Rhodovastum atsumiense: one gene and its partner. The protein of the gene in region 1 interacts with the protein of each later gene in a pairwise test. Links are inferred from orthologs where the notes say so. Each region holds a gene or a part of one and is shown on either strand. Other genes may lie near its edges. The genes, in order: NBY65_RS13625 and NBY65_RS25720.

Region 1 (6,572 bases):
GGCGGCCGAGGCGGCGGCGGAAACGGCGCGGCGCACCTTCGAGCAGGGGCAGGCGGCCGGGGACCTGCCGCGCGTGACCATCCCGGCGGCGGAAGCAGGCGAGGGAGTGCCGGTGTTCCGCCTGTTCACCCTGGCCGGGCTGGCCGCGAGCAATGCCGAGGCGCGGCGGCTGATCCGTGGCGGCGGTGCCCGGCTGGACGATGCGGTCGTCAGCGACGAGGGCCAGGTGGTGCCGCTGGAGGCGCTGCGGGCCGGGGTGAAGCTGTCCTCCGGCCGCAAGCTGCACCGTCTGGTGCAGATCGGCTGAGGTTACTGGCCGGCGCGGCCCCGCCCGCGTCGGTTGCTTAATCCCGCTTGACCCGGCGCGGTCGGCCGTTCTCGTCGAGGGCGACGTAGGTGAACTCGGCGGAGGTCACCCGGATGCGTTCGCCGCGGCGCTGGCGCAGCACCCAGGCCTCGACCCGCAGGGTCAGGGATGTGGTGCCGACGCGCAGCAGGTCGGTGTAGCAGCAGACCACGTCGCCGACCTTGACCGGCAGATGGAAGGTCATGTCGGTGACGCGCACGGTGACCACGCGTCCGTCGGCGATGCGGGCGCCGCTGATGCCGCCGGCCACGTCCATCAGCGACATGATCCAGCCGCCGAAGATGTCGCCGGCCGGGTTGGTGTCGGCCGGCATCGCCAGGGTGCGGACGGACAGTTCTCCCCGGGGTTCGCTCGGCAGTTCGGTCTCGTCCGGCATGGTCTGTGGATCCTCGTGCTGTGGTGGAACGGGAACGGAGAGGAAGGTGTAGGGCGGATAAGCGCAGCGTCATCCGCCACCGCATGCCACCACGAGATGGCCACCTTGCGTTGGCGGACTGCGTCCGCCCTACATTCCCCCCTTCGAACGCCTATGGGGCGGCGCCCCGCGTCAGAAGCAGGCCTTCACCAACTGGGCAAAGGCCCGCGCCCGATGGCTGCTGGCGTGCTTGGCCGCCGGCTCGATTTCTCCGTAGGTCTGGTGCCCGCCGATCGGCACGAACATCGGGTCGTAGCCGAAGCCGCGTTCCCCGCGCGGCGGCCACACGGCGGCACCTTCGACTCGTCCAAGGAACGTTGCCGTCTCTCCATCCGGCCAGGCCAGGCAGAGGGCGGCGGTGAACCAGGCGCGCCGGTCGGTGGTGTCGCCCAGTTCCGTCTGCACCCGCTGCATCGCCAGCGTGAAATCCTTCCCTGGCCCCGCCCACCGTGCCGACAGCACGCCGGGGGCGCCGCCCAGGGCGGCGAGCGAGAAGCCGGAATCGTCGGCGAGTGCCGGCAGCCCCGCCGCCCGGGTCGCGGCCGTGGCCTTGATGCGGGCGTTGCCGAGGAAGTCGTCCGCGGTTTCCTCGGGTTCCGGCAGTCCGAGTTCCCCGGCCGAGACGCAGTCGATCCCGTGCGGCGCCAGCAGCTCGGCGATCTCCCGCAGCTTGCCGTTGTTGTGGGTGGCGATGACCAGCCGTGACCCGCGGGCGAGCCGGCGGGCCATCAGCCCACCTCCAGCGCCGCGCGCTGGGCGGCGAACAGCCGCGTGGTGCCCAGTTTCGCCAGCGTCAGCAGTTCCTGGAACTGGGCCTCGGTGAAGGGGGCCTTCTCCGCCGTGCCCTGGATCTCGACGATGCCGCCGGCGTCGGTCAGCACGAAATTGGCGTCCGCCTCCGCCCCGGAATCCTCGGCGTAGTCCAGGTCCAGCACCGCGGTGCCGTCGACCAGGCCGCAGGACACCGCCGCCACCTGGCCGATCAGTGGCACCGCCTTCAGCACGTTCATGCGCACGAGGTGGCGGAAGGCGAGATTCAGCGCCACCCAGGCCCCGGTGATCGAGGCGCAGCGCGTGCCGCCATCGGCGTTCAGCACGTCGCAGTCGAGGGTGATCGACATCTCGCCCATGGCGGTGCGGTCGGTCACCGCGCGCAGGGAGCGGCCGATCAGGCGCTGGATTTCCTGGGTGCGGCCGGACTGCTTGCCACGGGCTGCCTCGCGGTCGCCGCGGGTATGGGTGGCGCGGGGCAGCATGCCGTATTCGGCGGTGACCCAGCCGAGGCCGGAATTGCGCATGAAGGGGGGCACCTTGGCCTCGACGCTGGCGGTGCAGAGCACTTCGGTGCCGCCCATGCGGATCAGGCAGGAGCCCTCGGCGTGATGGGCGAAGCCGGTGGTGATGGAAACGTCGCGAAGCGCATCGGTGGCGCGGCCGGAGGGGCGCATGGGCAGGTCCGTTGCTGGCTGTGTGCGCGCGCTATGGCCGCCCGCGGCCGGGGAGGCAAGCCTTGGCATGGACAAGCCGCTGTCACACGGGGAAAATGATATTGTCATCGTGGACCGGATTTCGACGCCGATGTGCCATGTTCCTGCGCGGGGGCAACCTGCCGCGCCTGTCGGACTCCGGGGTATCCCCGGATTGGCCGCGACATGGACGGGGGCGTTGTTTCCGGCGATGCGCAACCCTTCCCGCCCGGCCCGGACCCGGCGGATGGAGACGTGAATGGCAGACAGGTTGATCTCCATCGGCGTCATCGGCGCGGGCATCATGGGGGAGCGCCTGATGCGCGCCGCCCTTGAGCACGCGGCCGACGTGGTGCGGGTGGCCGGCGTGTGGGATCCCTCGCCGGCATCCCTGGCACGCATCTCCCGCGAATTGCCGCCGGTGCCGTTGCTCGACTCTCCGGAAGCGGTGGTCGCGGCGGCGGACTGCGTCTATGTCGCCTCGCCGCCGGCGTCGCACCTGGGCCATGCCCGGCGGGCCCTGGCCGCCGGCCGCGCGCTGTTCTGTGAGAAGCCGCTGGCGGTGGATCCGGCCGATGCGCGCGCCTTCGTCGCCGAGGCCGGGGCGGCGCGGGCGGCGGTGAATTTCCCCTTCGCATCCTCCTTCGCGGTGCAGCACCTGCAGTCCTGGATTGCCGAGGGGGTGATCGGCACCCCGCGCTCGCTTGGCATCGAGGTCGCCTTCGCCACCTGGCCGCGGTCCTGGCAGCGCGATGCCGCCGCCTGGCTGGATGGCCCGGCGCAGGGCGGCTTCACCCGCGAGGTGGTGTCGCATTTCCTGTTCCTGGCCCGCCGGCTGCTGGGCGAGCTGGTGCTGCAATCGGGTCGCGCGCGCTTCCCCGAGCCCGGTCTCAGCGAGCGCGGGCTGTCGGCGCGGCTGACGGCGGGCGGGGTGCCGGTCACGCTCAGCGGCACCGTGGGTACCACGGTGCATGACGACCACAACGTCTTCACCCTGACCGGCAGCCTGGGATCGGTGCGGCTGCGCGACTGGTCGATCGCCGAACGGCTGCAGGCCGGCACCTGGCATCCCGACCCGGATGCCCTGCCCAATGCCCGCATCCGCCCGCTGGTGCTGCGCCGGCAGCTGGAGGGGGTGGCGCACCTGGTCGCCGGCGAGCCGCATGCCCTCGCCACGCTCGCGGAGGCGTTCGAGGTGCAGTCGGTGGTGGAAGCCATTCTGGCCGAGGATGGACATTGACGCGTCAGCGCCATTTCCTACCTAGTGACCATAGGATTCCGTTACTTGACATGGTGCGGCCCGTGACCCCGCCCGACACGCCTCTCGGCGCACCTGGCCTGCGCGCCAAGATTTCCGGCCGGCAGGCCTCGCTGCCGCCGACCCTTGATGCCCGCTCGGCGGCGGTGCTGCGCGAGATCGTCGAACAATACGTGGAAACCGGCGAGCCGGTCGGCAGTCGCACGCTCTCGCGCCGCCTGCCGATGAACCTCTCGCCGGCCACCATCCGCAACGTCATGGCCGACATGACGGAGGCGGGGCTGCTGTTCGCGCCGCACACCTCCGCCGGCCGCCTGCCCACCGAGCAGGGGCTGCGCCTGTTCGTCGACGGCCTGCTGCAGTTCGGCGAGCTGGGCGAGGAAGACCGCGAGGCGATCGGCGCCGCCCTGGCCGCCGCCGGCCGCAGCCTGGAGGACACGCTGGCCGAGGCCTCGACCATGCTGTCGGGGCTGTCGGCGGCGGCGGGGCTGGTGCTCGCGCCCAAATCCGAGGGGGCGCTGCGGCACATCGAGTTCGTGCCGCTCGGCTCCGGTCGCGCTTTGGTCATCCTGGTCAATGCCGACGGGCAGGTGGAGAACCGGATCATCGAGATCCCCGCCGGCGTGCCTCCCTCGGCGCTGCAGCAGGCGGGCAACTACCTCAATGCCCGGATCGGCAGCCGCGGCATCGCCGATCTGCGCAGCCTGGTGGTCGAGGAAATGGCGGCCAACCGCACCGAGCTGGACGAACTGTCCTCGCAGGTGGTCGAGGCGGGGCTGGCGACCTGGACCGGCGATGCCCGCGGCGGCTCGCTGATCGTGCGCGGCCAGGCGCGACTGCTGCAGGACGTCACCCAGATCGAGCGGCTTTCGGCGATCCAGGTGCTGTTCGAGCGGCTGGAGACGCAGGAGACCATGCTGCGCCTGCTCGACCTGGCCGAGAGCAGCGAGGGGGTGCGCATCTTCATCGGCGCCGAGAGCGGCCTGTTCGGCGCCTCCGGCCTGTCGATGGTGGTGGCGCCGGCCCGCAACGCCAACGGGCGCATCGTCGGTGCCATCGGCGTGATCGGCCCGACCCGCATCAACTACGGCCGCATCATCCCGGTGGTGGACTACACGGCGCGCGTGATCGGCCGCCTGCTCGGGTGATCCCATGCCGGCGGGTGTTACCGGCCCGCAGGACTTGTCCCGCATGGTCCCGCTTGTGTCCGTGCAGGGGGCCGACTAACTGATGGCGCCATGAGCACGCAGGACACTTCTCCCGAAACCGTCCCCACCGGGGCCGAAGCGCCCGCGGTGGAGTCGATTGTCGAAACCGCGTCCCCGGCGGACGCAGCCCCGCCCCAGGCCGAGGCACCTGAGGCCCCCGCTCCCGAGGGGGCGATGGCGCTGCTCGCGCGCATCGCCGCGCTGGAAACCGAGCTGGCGGACACCAAGGACCGCTGGATGCGCTCGGAGGCGGAGATCGCCAATGTGCGCGCCCGCGCCAAGCGCGAGGTGGACGAGACCCGTCAGTACGCGGTGCAGAAATTCGCCCGCGACGTGGTGGAAGCGGCGGAAAACCTCCGTCGCGGTCTCGATTCCATTCCCCCCGTGCGCGAAGACGAGCCGGAGCTGGTGGCCAAGCTGCGCCAGGGCTTCGAGGGGGTCGAGCGCAGCTTCGTCTCCCTGCTCGAGCGCAACGGCATCCGCCGCGAGGACCCGACCGGCGCGCTGTTCGATCCCAACCTGCACCAGGCCATGGCCGAGCAGGAAAGCGCCGAGCACCCGCCCGGCACCGTCATCCAGGCCTGGACGGCGGCCTGGACCCTGAACGGACGGCTGCTGCGCCCGGCCATGGTCGTGGTGTCCAGGGCGCCGGCGCCGGAGCTGAACGCGCCGGCTACGCCCGGCTGATCGGCCCCACCTTCACCGATCGGACCGGCCGGCGACACAGGACTGCAAAGGAAAGAGGCGCGGCGCCCTTGTCCCGCACCGCGTTGGTGAATACATCGGGGACATCACACCGGGGATCCAGCGCGGTGCTTCGGGCTGCCAGGATCCGCTGAAAGGAGTAACGTATGAGCAAGGTCATCGGCATCGACCTGGGCACCACGAATTCCTGCGTCGCGATCATGGAGGGCAAGGATGTCCGCGTGATCGAGAACGCGGAAGGGGCCCGCACCACGCCGAGCATCGTGGCGTTCAGTGACAGCGGCGAGCGGCTGGTTGGCCAGTCCGCCAAGCGCCAGGCCGTCACCAACCCCACGAACACCCTCTTCGCGGTGAAGCGCCTGATCGGCCGCCGCTTCGAGGACCCGATGGTGTCCAAGGACATGTCCCTGGTCCCCTACAAGATCACCCGTGGCGATAACGGCGATGCCTGGGTCGAGGCCCGCGGCGAGCGCTACGCCCCCAGCCAGATCAGCGCCTACACGCTCGGCAAGATGAAAGAGACCGCCGAGGCCTATCTCGGCGAGCCGGTCGCCCAGGCCGTGATCACGGTGCCCGCCTACTTCAACGACGCCCAGCGCCAGGCCACCAAGGACGCCGGCCGCATCGCCGGGCTCGAGGTGCTGCGCATCATCAACGAGCCGACGGCCGCGGCGCTCGCCTACGGCATGGACAAGAAGAAGGGCGGCACCATCGCGGTCTATGACCTCGGCGGCGGCACCTTCGACATCTCCGTGCTCGAACTCGGCGACGGCGTGTTCGAGGTGAAGTCCACCAACGGCGACACGTTCCTCGGCGGCGAGGACTTCGACGCCCGCGTGATCGACTACCTCGCCGATGAATTCAAGCGTGAGCAGGGCATCGACCTGCGCCGCGACAAGCTGGCGCTGCAGCGGCTGAAGGAAGCCGCCGAGAAGGCCAAGATCGAGCTGTCTTCCTCCAAGGAAACCGAGATCAACCTGCCCTTCATCACCGCCGACGCCTCCGGGCCGAAGCACCTGGTGATGAAGCTGACCCGGGCCAAGCTGGAAAGCCTGGTCGACGACCTGATTCAGAAGACGCTCGACCCGTGCCGCGCCGCGCTGCGCGATGCCGGGGTGAAGGCCTCCGAGATCGACGAGGTGATCCTGGTCGG
Region 2 (16,080 bases), 2.7 Mb from region 1 along the record:
ACCGTGCAGGTGCTGGCCATGTACGAACGCGGCGATGCCGGCCTCGCCGCGGTATTGAGCCTGGTGCTGATGCTCCTGCTCGGCACGCTGCTCGGCGGCGCGGCCTGGCTCTTGCGCGTCGGCGCCCGCCCGCGGCGCCGGTGATGTCGACCGATCTCTCCGTCCTGCGGTTGTCCCGGTGGTTCGATCCGCTGCCGCCGACAGTCGATGATGTCAGCTTCGACGTGGCGGCCGGCGAGATCGCCGTTCTGCTCGGGCCATCCGGTTGCGGCAAGACCACGACGCTGCGCTGCGTCGCCGGTCTCGAGCATCCGACATCGGGACGCATCCGCATCGGCGAAACGATCTGCTGCGATCCCGCCCAGGGCATCCTGGTGCCGGCGCGGCGTCGCGGCGTCGGCATGCTGTTCCGCTCCGGCGCGCTGTGGCCGCACATGACCCTGCGGCAGAACGTGGCCTATCCGCTGCGCCATCGCGGGCTGCCCCGCGCGGAGATCGACCGTGCCGTCACCGAGGCCCTGGCGCTGGTCGGCCTGCGCGCGCAGGCCGACCGCGCGGTGGGCCCGCTGTCGGGCGAGCAGATGCAGCGCGTCGCGCTGGCGCGCAGCCTGGTCTACCGGCCACGGCTGCTGCTGCTGGACGAGCCGCTCGCCGGGATTGATGCGCGGCTGCGACCGGGTTTGTGCGACGAGCTGCGACGGATCATCCGTCAGGTCGGCGTGACGGCGCTGTACGTCACCCGCGACCAGGCCGATGCGGTGGCGCTGGCCGACCGCATCGGCATCATGCAGGCGGGCCGGCTGCTGCAGTACGACACGCCGGACGCCATCTTTCACTGCCCCGCCGACCTGTTCGTGGCCGGCTTCACCGGCGCCTCCAATCTGATCGACGGACGTCTGCTCGAGCGCACCAGCAGCTTCGGCACGGTTCAGATCAGTCCAGGCCGGCTGCTGCTGGCACGCATGCCCGGCAGCCTCTCCGAGGGCCAGAAAGTCCGGGTGGCCCTGCGGCCGGATACCGTGCAGTTGCTGCCCCCGGCCGGCGGCCCCAACCACTTCAGCGTGCCGGTCATTGCCCGGCATTACCAGGGAACGCGGACCCTGTACGTCCTCGACCTGTTCGGCACGCCTATCGACGCCATCGATCCGGGATCACGCCCAAGATTCCCGGTGGGCTCCTCGCTGCCGATCGCGCTGCCGCCGGATGCATGCTGGGTCTACGCGACGTAGCCGCCGCTCCCGCACCCGGCATTGCCGCGCCCTGCCTCGCACAGTGTTGCCCGCGAGCCCATGCAACAGAAAAAGCATTGGAATAATCATCGGCTTTCCGATGGCAAACGACAGTCCCGGCGGAACTGCCGGCGCCGACAGGCTTTGCCTGCACATCGGACCGGTGTGATCGGGCGAGGCTTCGCCTGTGCCCGGCCATGGGCCTGTAAACATAAAAGGGAACGCACCGTGGAACGCACATTGCTGACCGCCTCGGAGCAGGCGCAGAGCATCTACACCGCCGGCCTGCGCAACCAGCATGCGGTCGAGAACCAGGCGATTGAAATACTCGAACGCCAGATCGGCCGCCTGGAGAACTACCCGGAGATGCGGGCGCGCCTGCAGCAGCATCTGGAGGAATCGCGCCAGCAGGCACAGCGGCTGGATCAGCTCCTGGCCTCGCTCGACAGCTCGCCTTCGGTCCTGAAGGATACGGCCATGTCCTTCATGGGCAACGTGATGGCGCTGGCCCATGTCCCTGCCAGTGACGAGGTGATCAAGAACTCCTTCGCCAACTACGCGTTCGAACACTACGAGATCGCCAGCTACAAGAGCCTGATCACCATCGCCGAGGTGGTGAGCCATGCCGATGCGATCCGCCTGCTTGGCCAGTCCCTGACCGAAGAGCAGGCGATGGCGCAATGGATCGATGATCACCTCAAGGACACCACGCTTACCTTCCTGCGGCGCTCCGAGCAGGGCGAGAAGGCGGGGCTGTAAGGGAGAATCCGCATGGCCGACAAGCGACGGGAAGACCAGGCGGTGGACCGCATGAGCGAGGACAGCTTCCCCGCCAGCGATCCACCCAGCACCACGCCGCCGGGCGGCACGCGGGCCGCCCGGGAACTGCACGAGGCGCAGGCCGGCGCGCCGCATGCGGGCGCCGGTGAAGCGGAGCCGAAGGGGCATCCGACCAGCGAGCGTTACGCGCAGGAAACCACGGCAGCCCGCCAGAGCGGGGTTAACCCGCCAGAGGGCGACAAGACCGGCGCCAACCGTCGCTGAGGCAGGGTGGATGTCCGGCCCCCGGGCATCCACCGCCGCCGCCCACGCTCATTCCAGCGCGCCGAGCTGGCGCAACACCCGCCTGATGTCGCCCCCGTTCAGCGCGAACGGATAGCTCGCGATATCCCAGGGCGGGCCATCCCCGTACGGGCGTTCGCACACCGACAGATCCTCGCGCGTTGCCCCGGGGCAGCCGGAGGTGCGAAACGGTACCCCGCTGCGCACGATGCGCTCGAGTGTGATGCCATCCAGGCCGAACCGGACCAGGCCACCCTCGGCGTCGAAGGCCAGCGCACCGAAGCCATGGTCCTGATACTCCAGCAGATAACGCGCCAGTTGCAGCCGCCGCCAGCGCCGGCGGGACGGCACCATATGCTCGTGCAGCCGCACGCCGGGCGGGGGGGAAAAGCAGGAAAGGTGACTGTGCCCGCCGATCGCATGCAGGTCGCGGCAGAGTGCCAGGATGTCGCGGTCGGTCTCGCCCATCCCGACGGTCAGGTGCATGCCGATCCGCCCCGGCCCGAACACCATTCTCGCGCGGCCAAAGGTTTCCCAGTACTGCTCCCATCCGTGCCCACAGCCGCGATGGCGGGCGAACAACTCCGGCGTCGCTGCCTCCAGGGCCACCGCGAAGATTCCGGCACCGGCCTGCGCCAGCGTTTCCACGTCGCCCGGACGCATGATGGCCGGATTCGCCAGCACCGAGATCGGCATGGCGGGAACCGCCTCGGTCCAGCGGCGCAGCACGGTCAGCGTATCTTCCGCCGCGCGCGGATGCGGGCCCATGGCGATGCAGATGCGCTCGAAGGGCAGGGTGGGATCGGTTGCCACCCTCGTGATCAGCGCATCCAGCGACAACCAGGGCCACTCCGTTTCCGTGGCACCGCATCCGGCTGCGTCGCCGGACCATGCCAGGCCGCAGCCATGGCACTCCACGCCCGGTTCCTCCGGATAGGCCAGCAACAGGTTGAGGCAGCGGGTGAAGCCGCAGCGTTGCATCTGCTGGCGCAGCACCCCGAGCGTGATCGCAGCCGCGGTGGAAACGCGCACCAGCCCGGGTGACCCCGCGCCCGGCGCCAGGGCGCGCAGGCGGCCCGGCGCGACATCAGGAAAACAGCTGCTCATTCCACGCCGCCACCGCAGCGGGCGATGCGGACAGGGACGGAGGGAGCGGGCGGCCCCTGGGCGCACCACGCTGCCCCACGCGCGCGAACGCCGCGAGACAGTGTCTCGAACACGGACTTTTCCTCCTTGCCGGCCCCGGCGTTATACGTGCCGGTCGTTTCCGTCAGGGCGGTGATGATCCGGTTTCCGGCCCGCGTCTGTCAAGAAATGGTAATGACCCGTTGCAACCTTGCCGGTCTGTCGGCGCCGGTCCGCCGGTGCCGGCGCCATCACTCTGCTGTTGCCCGGCTTTGATGCGTCGTTGCCTTGCCCTATTTCTGTCCTCCGCAATCGGGACACGGGATGCCATGACTCTGCTGAGCCTGCTGCTGAACCTGCTGTGGATCGTCACCGGCGGCCTGTGGATGGCGGCCGGCTGGGCGATCGCCGGGATCGTACTGGCAATCACTATCATCGGCCTGCCCTGGGCGCGCGCGGCCTTTTCCATCGCCATCTACACCCTGCTGCCCTTCGGCTATCGCGTGGTGCCGCGCGAGCAGGTGACCGGGCGGCACGACATCGGCACCGGCCCGCTCGGCGTGATCGGCAACCTGCTGTGGCTGCTCGTCGCCGGATGGTGGCTGGCGCTCGGGCATGTGCTGACCGCGCTGGCCCTGGCCATCACCATCATCGGCATTCCCTTCGCCTGGGCACATCTGAAACTGGCCGGGCTGGCGCTGTGGCCGATCGGCCGTGCCGTGGTGCCGGCCGAGGACGCCGACGCCGCCCGCCGCTGGCCGCCGGTGGCCTATCGCTAGGGCAGGCTGCTGCACCGCGGCATCGCTGTCCGCCGATGTCGCGGCGCGGGCCTGACCTGCCCATCCCGGGGTCTTGACGCCGGGATGGAGCATCACCCCATCTCCGTATCATGGACACGATGGCAGTGCCCGTGGCGCAGGCCGCGGCCCCGACACTTGATATTTCCGTCACCGGCATGACCTGCGCCTCCTGCGCCGGCCGGGTCGAACGGGCCCTGCGGCGCGTGCCCGGCGTGACCGAGGCCACGGTGAACCTGGCCACCGAGCGCGCCCGCATCACCGGGACGCCCGATCCGCGTGCGGTAACCGACGCGGTGGAAAAGGCCGGCTTCGGCGTTGGCCGCAGCGTCACCGATCTCGCCATCACCGGCATGACCTGTGCGTCCTGTGTCGCCCGCGTCGAACGGGCGCTGTCGCGCGTGCCGGGCGTGCTCTCGGCCGAGGTCAACCTCGCGACCGAGCGGGCCCGCGTGGTGGCGGTACAGGGGACGGCCGATGTCGCCACCCTGGGCGCGGCCGTGCGCAAGACCGGCTTCGGCGCGCAGCCTTTGGCCGAGGCGGCGCCGGCGGCGCAGCAGGACCGGGCCGCGCGGGAACGCCTGCATCTGCTGATCGCCGCGACGCTCTCCGCACCCTTGCTGCTGGGCATGGGCGGCCATCTGTTCGGCCTGCCCTGGATGCTGCCGGGCTGGCTGCAATTCGCCCTGGCGACGCCGGTGCAGTTCTGGCTCGGCGCGCGCTTCTACGTGGCCGGATGGAAGGCGGCGCGGGCGGGGGCCGGCAACATGGACCTGCTGGTGGCGCTCGGCACCAGCGCGGCCTGGGCGCTCAGCACCTTCGAATGGCTGGCCGCGCCCGCCGGCCATCACGCCCCGGCGCTCTACTTCGAATCCTCCGCCGTGCTGATCACCTTCATCCTGCTCGGCAAATGGCTGGAGGCGCGGGCCAAGGGGCAGACCGCCGCCGCCATCCGCGCGCTGGCCGGGCTGCGCCCCGACACCGCCCGGCTACGCCGCGGCGGCACCGAGCAGGTCATCCCGATCGCCCAGGTGGTGGTGGACGACGTCGTGGTGGTGCGGCCGGGCGAGCGCATCCCGGTCGACGGCCGCCTGATCGAGGGCGGCGGCAGCGTCGATGAATCCATGCTCACCGGCGAGAGCCTGCCGGTGGAGAAAGCCCCCGGCGACGCCGTGACCGGCGGGTCGATCGCGCGCGACGGCGTGCTGGTGGTGCGAACCACGGCGGTCGGCGGCGAAACCGTGCTGGCCCGCATCGTGCGGCTGGTCGAGGGCGCGCAGGCCTCCAAGGCCCCGATCCAGCGCCTGGTCGACCGCGTCAGCGCGGTGTTCGTGCCGGTGGTACTGGCGATCGCCGCGCTGACCTTCGCGGGCTGGTGGATCGCCACCGGCGCGGCGGTGCCCGCGATCCTCAACGCCGTTGCCGTGCTGGTGATCGCCTGTCCCTGCGCGCTTGGGCTGGCGACGCCGACCGCGATCATGGCCGGCACCGGCGTGGCCGCCCGCCACGGTATCCTGATCAAGGACGCCGAGGCGCTGGAACGCGCCCACGCCGTCACCGTGGTCGCCTTCGACAAGACCGGCACGCTGACCGAAGGCCGCCCGGAGGTCACCGACCTGCGCGCCGCGGACGGCGTGACGGAGGCCGATCTGCTGCGCCTCGCCGCCGCACTGCAGGCCGGCAGCGAGCATCCCCTGGCCGAAGCGGTGCGCCGTCGCGCCGGCGCCGACATCCCCCGCGCCGAAGGCTTCCGCGCCCTGGCCGGGCGTGGCGTGGCGGGGGGGGTGGAAGGCCGCGACCTGCTGCTCGGCAGCCGCCGCCTGATCGCCGAGGCCGGGATCGACGCCGCGGCGCTGGCCGGGGCGGCGACGGCGCTGGAAGGGCAGGGACGCACCGTTTCCTTCCTCGCCGAGACCGCGCCGTCCCCCCGCCTGCTCGGGCTGATCGCCTTCGGCGACACGCCCCGGCCAACCGCCCGCCAGGCCGTCGCCACGCTGCGCGCCGGTGGCATCATCCCGGTCATGCTGACCGGCGACAGCCGCGGTGCCGCCGCGGCGGTGGCCGCCTCGCTCGGCATCGACCGCGTTGCCGCGGAAATCCTGCCGGACGGCAAGGCCGAACAGGTCGCGCTGCTGCGCCGCGAGGGCGCGGTGGTCGCCATGGTCGGCGACGGCATCAACGACGCCCCGGCCCTGGCCGCGGCCGATGTCGGCATCGCCATGGGCACCGGCACGGACGTGGCCATGCACACCGCGGGCATCACGCTGATGCGTGGCGATCCGACCCTGGTGCCGCAGGCGCTCGACATTTCCCGCCGCACCTATCGCAAGATCCGCCAGGGGCTGTTCTGGGCTTTCGCCTACAACGTGGTGGGCATCCCGCTCGCCGCCGCCGGGCTGCTCAACCCGGTGATCGCCGGCGCCGCGATGGCGGCCTCCAGCGTGAGCGTCGTCACCAACGCCCTGCTGCTGCGCCGCTGGCATCCCTGACGGAAGGCCAGGGCTTTGACCCGGTGTCGTGCGCCCTGGATCCGGTCAGCGGACATTCCGTCGCGCGATCATGCATTCACGCCATTTCGATGACGATCTTGCCGAACGCACCCCGGTCGAGATGATCGAGTGCCGCAGCCAGGTCGCCGAGTGGATAGCGCGCGTCGATCACAGGCTTCAGTCCCATCCGGTCAACGGCGCGGACGAGATCCTCCAGGGCGCGGCGATGGCCCGTGCCGATCCCCTGGATCGTCACATCCTTGAGCATCAACGGCATGGCCGGAGCCGCCAGGTCGAACCCCGCCAGCGCGCCGATCTGATGGATACGGCCACCGACGGCGGCGACCTGGATGGCCTTGCCGAGATGCGGCCCGCCGACCAGTTCGAGGATGTGATCGGCGCCACGATCGGCGGTGATCCCGAGCACGGCGTCGACCCAGTCCTCCCGTCGACGATCGATGCCGTGGTCGGCTCCCAATGCCCTGGCGCGGGCGAGCTTCTCGACAGTGCCGGAGACGATCACCTCGGCTCCATGCGCCTTGGCGATCTGGAGAGCAAACAGTGCAACGCCGCCCGTACCCTCGACCAGCACCGTTTCACCCGCGTGCAACCGGCCGCGCTCGACGAGCGCGAACCAGGCGGTAAGCCCCGCGCAGGGCAAGGTGCTGGCTTCGGCATGGTCCAGCGTCGCCGGCGCTCGCACGAACCAGTCTTCGGGAAACGCCACATGGTCCGCCAGGACACCGGGATAATACCCCCCCAGCGTCCGGTAGGAGGGCGTGCGAGCGTTCCCGCGCCGGACGCCGTCGATCCAGTCAGGCGTGAAGGTTGAGATCACCTCGTCGCCGATGCTGAAGCGGGTGACACCCTCGCCGAGCGCGACCACCGTTCCCGCAAGATCGGATCCGGGTGTGAAGGGGAACGTGATCGGCAAACCGCGGCCACTCTCGATCACCATCTTGTCGCGATGATTGAGTGATACGGCCGCCACCTTCACCAATACTTCCCGCTGCCCCGGTGACGGGATCGGCACCTCCCTCAGCCGGAGCCGGTCCCGGCCGATGGCATCCATTTCCCAACGCCGCATTGTCTTCGCCATCGCACACCCCTTCGCACTGTTGGGAGACGTCCTTTCGCCCGGACAGGTGATGCCGGAACGGGACGTTGAATCGCCGGCCCATAACGTCGCACGCTCGATTGTGTCGGATAATGACCTATAATCGGCACAGGCAGTTGCGTGTGGGGCATCAATATGAAGGGCACGGAGTTCGCCGAACTGGTGGCCTTCATGGCCGTTTCGCAGGAAAGGAGCTTCAGGCGTGCGGCACGGCGACTTGGGATGTCGCCTTCCGCCCTGAGCCATACCATCCGCTCGCTCGAGGAGCGCCTGGGTGCCAGGCTGCTCAACCGGACGACCCGAAGTGTCGCCCCGACCGAAGCTGGCCAGGTATTGTTCGATCGCCTGCGTCCCGCGATCGCCGATATGGAAGGTGCCGTTCGCGACGTCGGCGCCTGTCAGATGCAGCCCAGGGGCGTCGTTCGCGTGAACCTGCCGCGCATCGCCGCCTGCCTGGTCGTCACCCCCATCCTTGCGGACTTCCTTCGCGGATATCCCGAGGTTCGGCTCGACCTGGTGATTGATGACGCTGTCACCGACGTCGTGGCCAAGGGTTTCGATGCCGGAATTCGGTCAGGCGAACGCGTGGCGCAGGACATGGTCGCGGTCAGGTTGACGCCCGACCTGAGGATGGCCGTCGTTGGCTCACCCGCGTATTTCAGGCATCGATCATTGCCCCAGGTGCCACGGGATATTCGCGATCATGCCTGCATCACCTATCGGTGGCACGAGACAGGGGCGCTGTACCGCTGGACCTTCGACAGCCCCGGCGGATCGATCGATGTCGACGTCGACAGCGTCATAACCGCCAACGACACGGATCTGCTTCTTGCGGCGGCGCTGCAGGGCGCAGGGCTCGCTTTCCTCCCCGAAAGCTTCGTGGCGGCCCACATCGCCAGAGGCGAGCTCATCCGCGTGCTGGATGCCTGTTGCAAGCCCTTTTCGGGATTTTATCTCTACTACCCCAACAGGACCCACCTGCCTGCCGCGCTGAGGGCCTTCATCGACTTCATAAAGCTGCCGGGTTCATCCCTCGCTGCCCGCCCATGACCGTTGCGTGTCAGGAACTTCTCCGTTCCGCGTCATCCGGTTCGGTCTCATCCCTTCCGTGCGCGGAGGAAGCGTGAGAAGGCGGCGAGCGTCGCGTCCGAGACGTGGTGTTCCAGTCCTTCCGCATCCTGCTCCGCCGCCTCCGGCGGCACGCCGACCGCCAGCAACAGGTCGACCACGGTCCGGTGCCGGGCGCGCACCCGCGCGGCCAGGGCCTCGCCCGCCTCGGTCAGGAACACGCCGCGATAGGGCCGTGCCGTCGCCAGCCCTTCGCGCTTGAGCCGCGCGATCGTCTTGATGGCGGTGGCGTGGGACACCCCGAGCCGGCGCGCGATGTCGGTCGGCCGCGCCTCGCCGTTGGCGGCCAGCAGGTCGGCGATCAGTTCGGCATAGTCTTCCAGCACCGCGGTCGAGAGGGCGGTCCGGGTCTTGCCGAAGCGGCGGGCCTGGGTCGGTTCCTCGGGCAGGTGGATAGGGGCATCGGCGTGCAGGACGATGTCGGGACGTCGGGCCACGGGAAACTCTCCTCGGTGCGGCGACGCGGCGACCATGGCGGCGGGCGGCGACGATTTCAACGCCCTGTCATTTTATGCCGCGCCCGTGGTGATTGACAGGACAGCAGGGCGTACCGATATCCGAGGCCACGAAATGTAGCCGAGGCTACATTTTACGCTGACCGTTGCAACGCGGCAGCCGCCGGATCGCATGCCAGAACAGCAAATGGGGGATTCATGAGCGGGGCGACGGTACAGATGTCCATGTCGGAGCGCACGGTGGCCGCCGGGCGCGAGGTCCTGGCGGGCCGGCGGCGTGGCTGGCGGGCGGTGACGCCGTTCGTCGGACCGGCGGTGATCGCCTCGGTCGCCTACATGGATCCCGGCAATTTCGCCACCAACATCCAGGCCGGCGCCAAATACGGCTACGCCCTGCTGTGGGTGGTGGTGATGGCCAATGTCGTCGCCATGCTGTTCCAGGCGCTCTCGGCCAAGCTCGGCATCGTCACCGACCGCAGCCTCGCCGAGGCATCCCGCGACCATTTCCCCGCGCCGGTGGTGTGGGGGATGTGGGTGGTGAGCGAACTCGCGGCGATGGCGACCGACCTCGCGGAGTTCCTCGGCGGCGCGATCGGCCTGATGCTGCTGACCGGCCTGCCGCTGATGGCCTGCCTGGTGGTCACGGGCATCGTCACCTATGTGCTGCTGCTGCTCGGCAATCGCGGCTTCCGCCCGGCCGAACTGGTGATCGGCGGCTTCGTGATGATGATCGGCTTCGCCTACATCCTCGAACTGTTCATCGCCCCCCCCGAGCCCGGTGCCTTCCTGCGCGGCGCCATCACCCCCTCGCTGCCCGATGCCGGCGCGGTGACGCTGGCGGTCGGCATCATCGGCGCCACGGTGATGCCGCACGCGCTCTACCTGCACTCCAGCCTGACCCAGAACCGCATGCCCACGCCGACGCGCACGGAGCGGCGCAAGGTGCTGCGCTTCTCCAACATCGAGGTGGTGGTGGCGCTCGGCGGGGCCGGGTTAGTGAACATGGCGATGGTGGCGATGGCCGCGGCGGCGTTCCATCTCGGCCATTCGGAGGTCGCCGAGCTGGAGCAGGCCTATCAAACCCTGGTGCCACTGCTCGGCGGTGGGGCCGCGGTGATCTTCGCGCTGTCGCTGCTGGCCTCGGGCTTCTCCAGCTCCATGGTGGGCACCATGGCCGGCCAGGTGATCATGCAGGATTTCGTGCGCTTCCGCATTCCGCTGTGGCTGCGCCGCAGCCTCACCATGTCGCCTGCCTTCGTGGTGGTGGCGCTCGGCGCCAATCCGACCGAGGCCCTGATCTGGAGCCAGGTGGTACTCAGCCTCGCCTTGCCGGTGCCGATGATCGCGCTGGTGTTGCTGACCGGCAACCGCCGGCTGATGGGCGAGTTCGTGAACCGGCCGCTGACCCAGGTTTTCGCGGTGCTCGCGGCGATGGTGGTGATCGCGCTGAACCTGGTGCTGCTCGCCCAGGTCGCGGGGCTGGAGCTGCCCTTACCGGGCTGAACCGGCGTCCCTTTTCGCGTGCCCGCCTTGCAGCCATTCTCTCCTGTCAACGTTATCGCCCGGCACTCGCAAAGTGCCGGGGGTTCCGGCGCGGTCGCACAACCGTTACTCCTGTGTCACTGGCGTTGAAGAGAGAAGGCTCACATGACACGACCGACGCGGATCGCCATGGCAGCGGCAGCAGCGATCGGGGTTGGCGCGCTGACGGCGCCTCCCACCACCGCGCAACAGCCGGGCCCGGATACGGCTGCCATCTGGACGATCCAGGGCGAGAACGCGTCGATCACCACGGCGACGCTGTCGGACCGCTACTACACCAACGGCCTGCGCCTCGGCTGGACCTCGGGCGAGGGCGGGGCGCCGGACTTTCTTGAGCGCATGGGCCGCACCCTGTGGGGTGACGGACGCATGCGCATCGGCTTCGACATCAGCCAGCAGATCTTCACCGCGAAGGACAACACCTCCGGCTATCCGCCGCCCGGTGACCGGCCTTTTGCGGGCGTGTTGCTGGGCACGCTGTCCCTGCAGCACGACGATGGCGAGGCCCGCAGTGCCTTCGCCGTCAGTGCCGGCGTGGTCGGCCCCTCCGCGCTCGGCGAGCAGGTCCAGAACGGCTGGCATGACCTGATCGGACAGAACCGGGTGCAGGGCTGGGACACCCAGTTGCACGACGAGCCGGTGTTCCAGATCCTCAGCGAGCGCACCTGGCGGCTGCCGGTCACCAGCCTGGGGGCCGTCGATGTCGATGCCCTGCCGTCGCTGATCGCCGGGGCCGGCACGCTGCGCGTCTACGGCCAGGGCGGCGTTACCTTCCGGCTCGGCCAGGGCCTGGATTCGGATTACGGGGTGTCGCGGCTGCGCCCCGGCCTGTCCGGCAGCGACGTGTTCCGACCGACCCGGCCGCTCGCCTGGTACGTGTTCCTCGGGGCCGACGGCCAGGTCGTCGCCCATGACATCACCCTGAACGGCAATCTCTGGCAGGACAGCCGCAGCGTCACGTTGAAGCCCCTGGTGGGCGAGTTCCAGGTCGGGCTCGCGGTGATGGTTTCGGGCGTCCGCCTGACCTACACCCAGGTGTTCCAGACCCAGGAATTCAAGCACCAGAAGGGCGGTCTGCACCAGTTCGGCTCGCTGGCGCTGAACGTGCGGTTCTGAACGGCCGGCACCCAACCGGGGAGGGGAAAGCATGCGCATTGCCGTGATCGCGCCGGGGGCCATGGGGGCGGCGGTGGCGCGACGCCTTGCCGGCCGGGGCGCGGAGGTGGCGGTGACCCTGCAGGGCCGCGGCCCCGCCTCGGCGACCCGCGCCCAGGGCCTTCCCACGCAGGAAAGCGAGGCGGCACTGGCCGGCTGGGCCGACCTGGTGCTGTCGATCCTGCCGCCCGGCGAGGCCCTGGCGCTGGCCCGGCGGCTGGCGCCGGTGCTGTGCCCGCGCGGTGCGGCGGTGGTGTTCGCCGACTGCAACGCGGTCAGCCCGGAAACCGTGCAGGCGGTCGCCGCCGCCCTGCCGGGGCTGCGCTTCGCCGATATCGGCATCATCGGCGGCCCGCCCAAGGGCGACGATGCCGGCCCGCGTTTCTACGTTTCCGGCGAACCGGCCGGAGCGTTGCTGGCGCTGCGCGCGCACGGGCTGGATGTGCGGGCGGTCGAAGGCGGGATCGGCGCCGCCTCGGCGCTGAAGCTGAGCTATGCCGGCATCACCAAGGGGCTGACCGCGCTGGGCAGCGCCATGGCGCTCGGCGCCGCGCGGGCCGGCGTGGCCGGGCCGCTGATCGCCGAACTGGCCGAGAGCCAGCCCGCCTTGCTCGCTTACCTGCGGCGCGGCGTGCCCGACATGTTCGGCAAGGCCTATCGCTGGGTCGCCGAGATGGAGGAGATCGCCGCCTTCCTCGACGGCATGCCCTTCGGCCCGGCCTACCTGGCCGCCGCGCGCCACTACGAGGCGATCGCCCGCGACGCGGCCGCGCCTGCGGAAGATGGCGAAACGGCGCGGCTCGCCGCCAGCTTTGCCGCACCGGCCCCGGGCGGCACCTAGCCCGGCATCGACGGGGTCAGCCGGCCGTCGCCGGCCGCGGTTCCGATCCGGCCGCGCGCGTCGGCGGCCTTGGACGCGCCGGCGGCGGGGCCGCGACGCGCGCCCGTTGCCGTTCCACCGCGGCCGGGGGCGGGCAGGCCTGGGCCTTCGACGGCGGACCGCCGAGCGCCTGGCAGATCGCCGGCAGGTCCGGCACCAGCCGGCACAATCCGGTGGCGCGCACCGTCGCCTGCACGCGGTCGAGGCCAACCGTGGCGACGATCGCGCAGCACAGTGCCACCATCACCACGAGCGGCTCGGAGGCCGAGCCGGTGCGGCAGATCGGCAAGGCCCAGGTGCCTTTCAGCGGCCAGGCCAGGCGCAGGCCCCGCGGGGTCAGCAGGTCGCCGCCGAGATGCGAGAGATAGCCCACCACCAGCGGTGCCACGGTGGCTTCGGAGAAGCCGTGCTCCACCAGCAACCAGGTGCAGACCGCCACCGCGAACAGGGAATGGGTGATGCCGCGATGCCCGAGCAGCATGGCGCAGACGGTTGAAAGCGGCCGCGCGCGCTGGCCCACCCAGGATTTCGGATGATCGATGTCGGGCAGCAGCGCCCCGATGACCGCCAGGCCAAGCGGCACCAGCCCGACCGCGGGCTGGCCGAGATGCGGGGCGACGACCAACCATGAGGCCGCCCCCAGCGCCACATGCGACCCCACCATCACGGCCGTTACGTCCTTGCGCGAGACGCTTGAACCTAAATCTGAGGACTCGCCCCCACAAGTAAGAAATGTCGATTGGAATCCATCAACAAAGACGGCGCGCCGGTACAGTCACTCACCGGCGAGGCGGGCGCGCAGCGGTGGCACGCCGAAGCGCAGCACCGCGGCGATGTCGCGGGCCGCGTCCATCGTCAGCACCGCATCGGCCAGCCGCGAGGCGCGCTCGGCTCCGAGCGGCTCGCCGGCCAGCATGAGGAATTTGGCGCGCAGCTCGGCCGCCGAGGGGAAGGCTTCCGGCTCGCCCCGGGGCACGGCGACGGTATGTTCGAAAGTTGTGCCGCGTGCGGCGATGGTCAACCTTCCGGCCATCGGGCCGAGCGCTTCCACCTCCGGATCGGCTTCGCTGTGGATCTTCGGCATCAGGGTGCGGATGGTGGGATCGCGCAGCAGCCGGTAGCTGTCCCAGCCCAGCGTGCCGGTGGCCAGGGCACAGGCGATGGCGAAAGGCGCGCTGAACTGGGCATCGACCACGCTCTGCGGGTTGGCCTTGCGCGCTTCCGGCTCGCCCAGTTGCAACATACCGGCATGGGAAATCGCGTAGGTGGCGCTCTCGATCTCCTGCGGCAGCAGGTCGTGCGCCGCGCGCAGGGCGAGCGCCGCGTCGATGCCGGCATGGCCGTAGCGGCAGGACGGGTAGGGCTTCACCGCCGTGCGCATCAGCTCGAATTCCGCCCCGAGACCTTCCAGCGCACGCGCTGGCGTGGCGTCGGGCGCATAGGCGTTGAAGAACCCGTAGCGTCCTTCCAGCGCGGCGGCGGCGCCGCGGAAACCCTCGGTGGCCAGGGTCGCGGCGGAAAGCCCGCCCATCGCCGCCCAGCCGACATGGAAGCGCTTGGTCCAGGCGCCGTTGGCGAGGAACTGCAGGCTGCCGGCGGACTGGCTGAGCGCAATGCCGAAGGCATCGGCGATGCCGTCGCCGTCCAGCCCGAAGCAGCGCCCGGCCGCGGCGGCGGCGCCGAACACGCCGCAGGTGGCAGTGGGATGGAAGCCGCGGTCGTAATGGGCGCGCACGGGCAGGGCGAGCGCCAGCCGGCAGGTCACCTCGTAGCCCGCGACGATGGCCGCCAGCACGTCGGCCCCGGTGGCGCCGGTCATCTCGCCGGCGGCAAGCGCCGCCGGGATCACCGCCGCCCCCGGATGCAGCGACGCCCTCGCATGGGTGTCGTCGAAATCCAGCGAATGCCCCAGCGCGCCGTTCAGCAGCGCCGCCCCCGCCGGCGTCCAGCGGGAAGAATCACCGAAGACGCAGGCATGGCCCGCCCCCAGCCCGAGCGCGCGCGCGGCGGCGAACAAGGGCGGGGTGCTGTCGGCGTCATGACGGGCGCGCACGATGCTGCCGACCAGGTCGAGCACGAGCAACCTTGCACGCGCCACCACCTCGGGCGGCAGGGACGAGAGGGAAATGACAGCACTGAAACGCGACAATTCGCGGGTTATTTCCATTTTCTTGGTCCTCCCAGCCGGGTGTTAGTGTACCGTGCCATCTGGGGCGGTGCCACTGCCGCATGAACAAGGGTTCACGAGCCCGAACGTTTGCCCCGCGACCCGACCGGTCCTGTTCCCGGCGCCGCTTCGCAATGGTTGCGCTGTCGTCAATGCAACCATGACTGTAACAATGCGGAGGCGGACGATCGTTGCCGGCGACTCCGCCTCTGTGGCAGATGCCTTTCCCATGCTCACCCGCCGTATCCTGCTGGCCGTCCCGCCGGCCCTGCTCGCTGCCTCCGCCCTGGCGCAGCAGCCTGCCAAACCCGCCCGTGTCTCCACCCCCGAAGAGACCGCGAGCTTCCGTCGCTATCTCGACGATGTGGCGGCCGAGGCCCGCAGGAAGGGCATCTCGCCGGCCGTGATCGATCGCGCGCTCGGGCCGATCCGCATCAACTGGCGGGTCATCGAGCTCGACCGCAACCAGCCCGAAGTCAAGTTCACCTGGGAACAGTATCGTACCCGCATCGTCAATGACGGCCGCGTCGCCCGCGGCCGCGAGCAACTGGCGAAGCATCGCGCCATCCTCGACCAGGTCTCCGCACGCTACGGCGTTCCGGCCGGGATCATCGTCGGGCTCTGGGGGCTCGAATCCGACTATGGCCGCGCCATGGGCGGCTTCAACGTGGTCGAGGCCGTGGCCACGCTCGCCTGGGAAGGGCGGCGCGGCGCCTATTTCCGTGGACAGTTGATGGACTGCCTGAAGATCCTGCAGGCTGGCGACATCCCGCCCGAGAAGATGGTCGGAAGCTGGGCCGGGGCGATGGGCCAGACCCAGTTCATGCCCGACAGCTTCCTGAAATACGCCGTCGATTTCGACGGCGACGGGCGACGCGACCTGTGGACCAGCTTCCCCGACGTGTTCGCCTCCACCGCCAACAACCTGGCCATG

The links.
Region 2: the proteins of NBY65_RS13625 (region 1) and NBY65_RS25720 interact in binary tests that used the Escherichia coli proteins (3 or more experiments, as listed by UniProt). The link is inferred for Rhodovastum atsumiense from one-to-one orthologs.

What each region holds. Positions count from the first base shown.
Region 1 is NZ_OW485601.1:3,006,168-3,012,739, forward strand. Bases 3,794-6,572 are described here. They hold NBY65_RS13625 (nucleotide exchange factor GrpE), read left to right. Parts: upstream 3,794-4,744; coding sequence 4,745-5,401; downstream 5,402-6,572. Other genes in these bases: hrcA (heat-inducible transcriptional repressor HrcA), read left to right, coding at 3,794-4,654; dnaK (molecular chaperone DnaK), read left to right, coding at 5,566-6,572. Also shown: tyrS (tyrosine--tRNA ligase), read left to right, coding at 1-307; NBY65_RS13600 (acyl-CoA thioesterase), read right to left, coding at 345-743; NBY65_RS13605 (non-canonical purine NTP pyrophosphatase), read right to left, coding at 915-1,511; rph (ribonuclease PH), read right to left, coding at 1,511-2,230; NBY65_RS13615 (Gfo/Idh/MocA family protein), read left to right, coding at 2,508-3,488; more of hrcA, read left to right, coding at 3,551-3,793. UniProt on the Escherichia coli protein: Participates actively in the response to hyperosmotic and heat shock by preventing the aggregation of stress-denatured proteins, in association with DnaK and GrpE. It is the nucleotide exchange factor for DnaK and may function as a thermosensor.
Region 2 is NZ_OW485601.1:5,695,002-5,711,081, forward strand. The notes cover bases 8,781-11,752. They hold NBY65_RS25720 (Nramp family divalent metal transporter), read left to right. Parts: upstream 8,781-9,600; coding sequence 9,601-10,905; downstream 10,906-11,752. Other genes in these bases: NBY65_RS25710 (LysR family transcriptional regulator), read left to right, coding at 8,781-8,869; mntR (manganese-binding transcriptional regulator MntR), read right to left, coding at 8,917-9,384; NBY65_RS25725 (lipid A deacylase LpxR family protein), read left to right, coding at 11,050-11,752. Outside these bases: NBY65_RS25670 (ABC transporter permease), read left to right, coding at 1-144; NBY65_RS25675 (ABC transporter ATP-binding protein), read left to right, coding at 144-1,229; NBY65_RS25680 (ferritin-like domain-containing protein), read left to right, coding at 1,458-1,988; NBY65_RS25685 (hypothetical protein), read left to right, coding at 2,001-2,273; NBY65_RS25690 (radical SAM protein), read right to left, coding at 2,322-3,398; NBY65_RS25695 (YccF domain-containing protein), read left to right, coding at 3,746-4,195; NBY65_RS25700 (heavy metal translocating P-type ATPase), read left to right, coding at 4,315-6,702; NBY65_RS25705 (zinc-dependent alcohol dehydrogenase family protein), read right to left, coding at 6,779-7,801; more of NBY65_RS25710, read left to right, coding at 7,955-8,780; more of NBY65_RS25725, read left to right, coding at 11,753-12,060; NBY65_RS25730 (NAD(P)-dependent oxidoreductase), read left to right, coding at 12,092-12,940; NBY65_RS25735 (metal-dependent hydrolase), read right to left, coding at 12,957-13,643; NBY65_RS25740 (MmgE/PrpD family protein), read right to left, coding at 13,755-15,146; NBY65_RS25745 (lytic murein transglycosylase), read left to right, coding at 15,376-16,080. UniProt on the Escherichia coli protein: H(+)-stimulated, divalent metal cation uptake system. Involved in manganese and iron uptake. Can also transport cadmium, cobalt, zinc and to a lesser extent nickel and copper. Involved in response to reactive oxygen.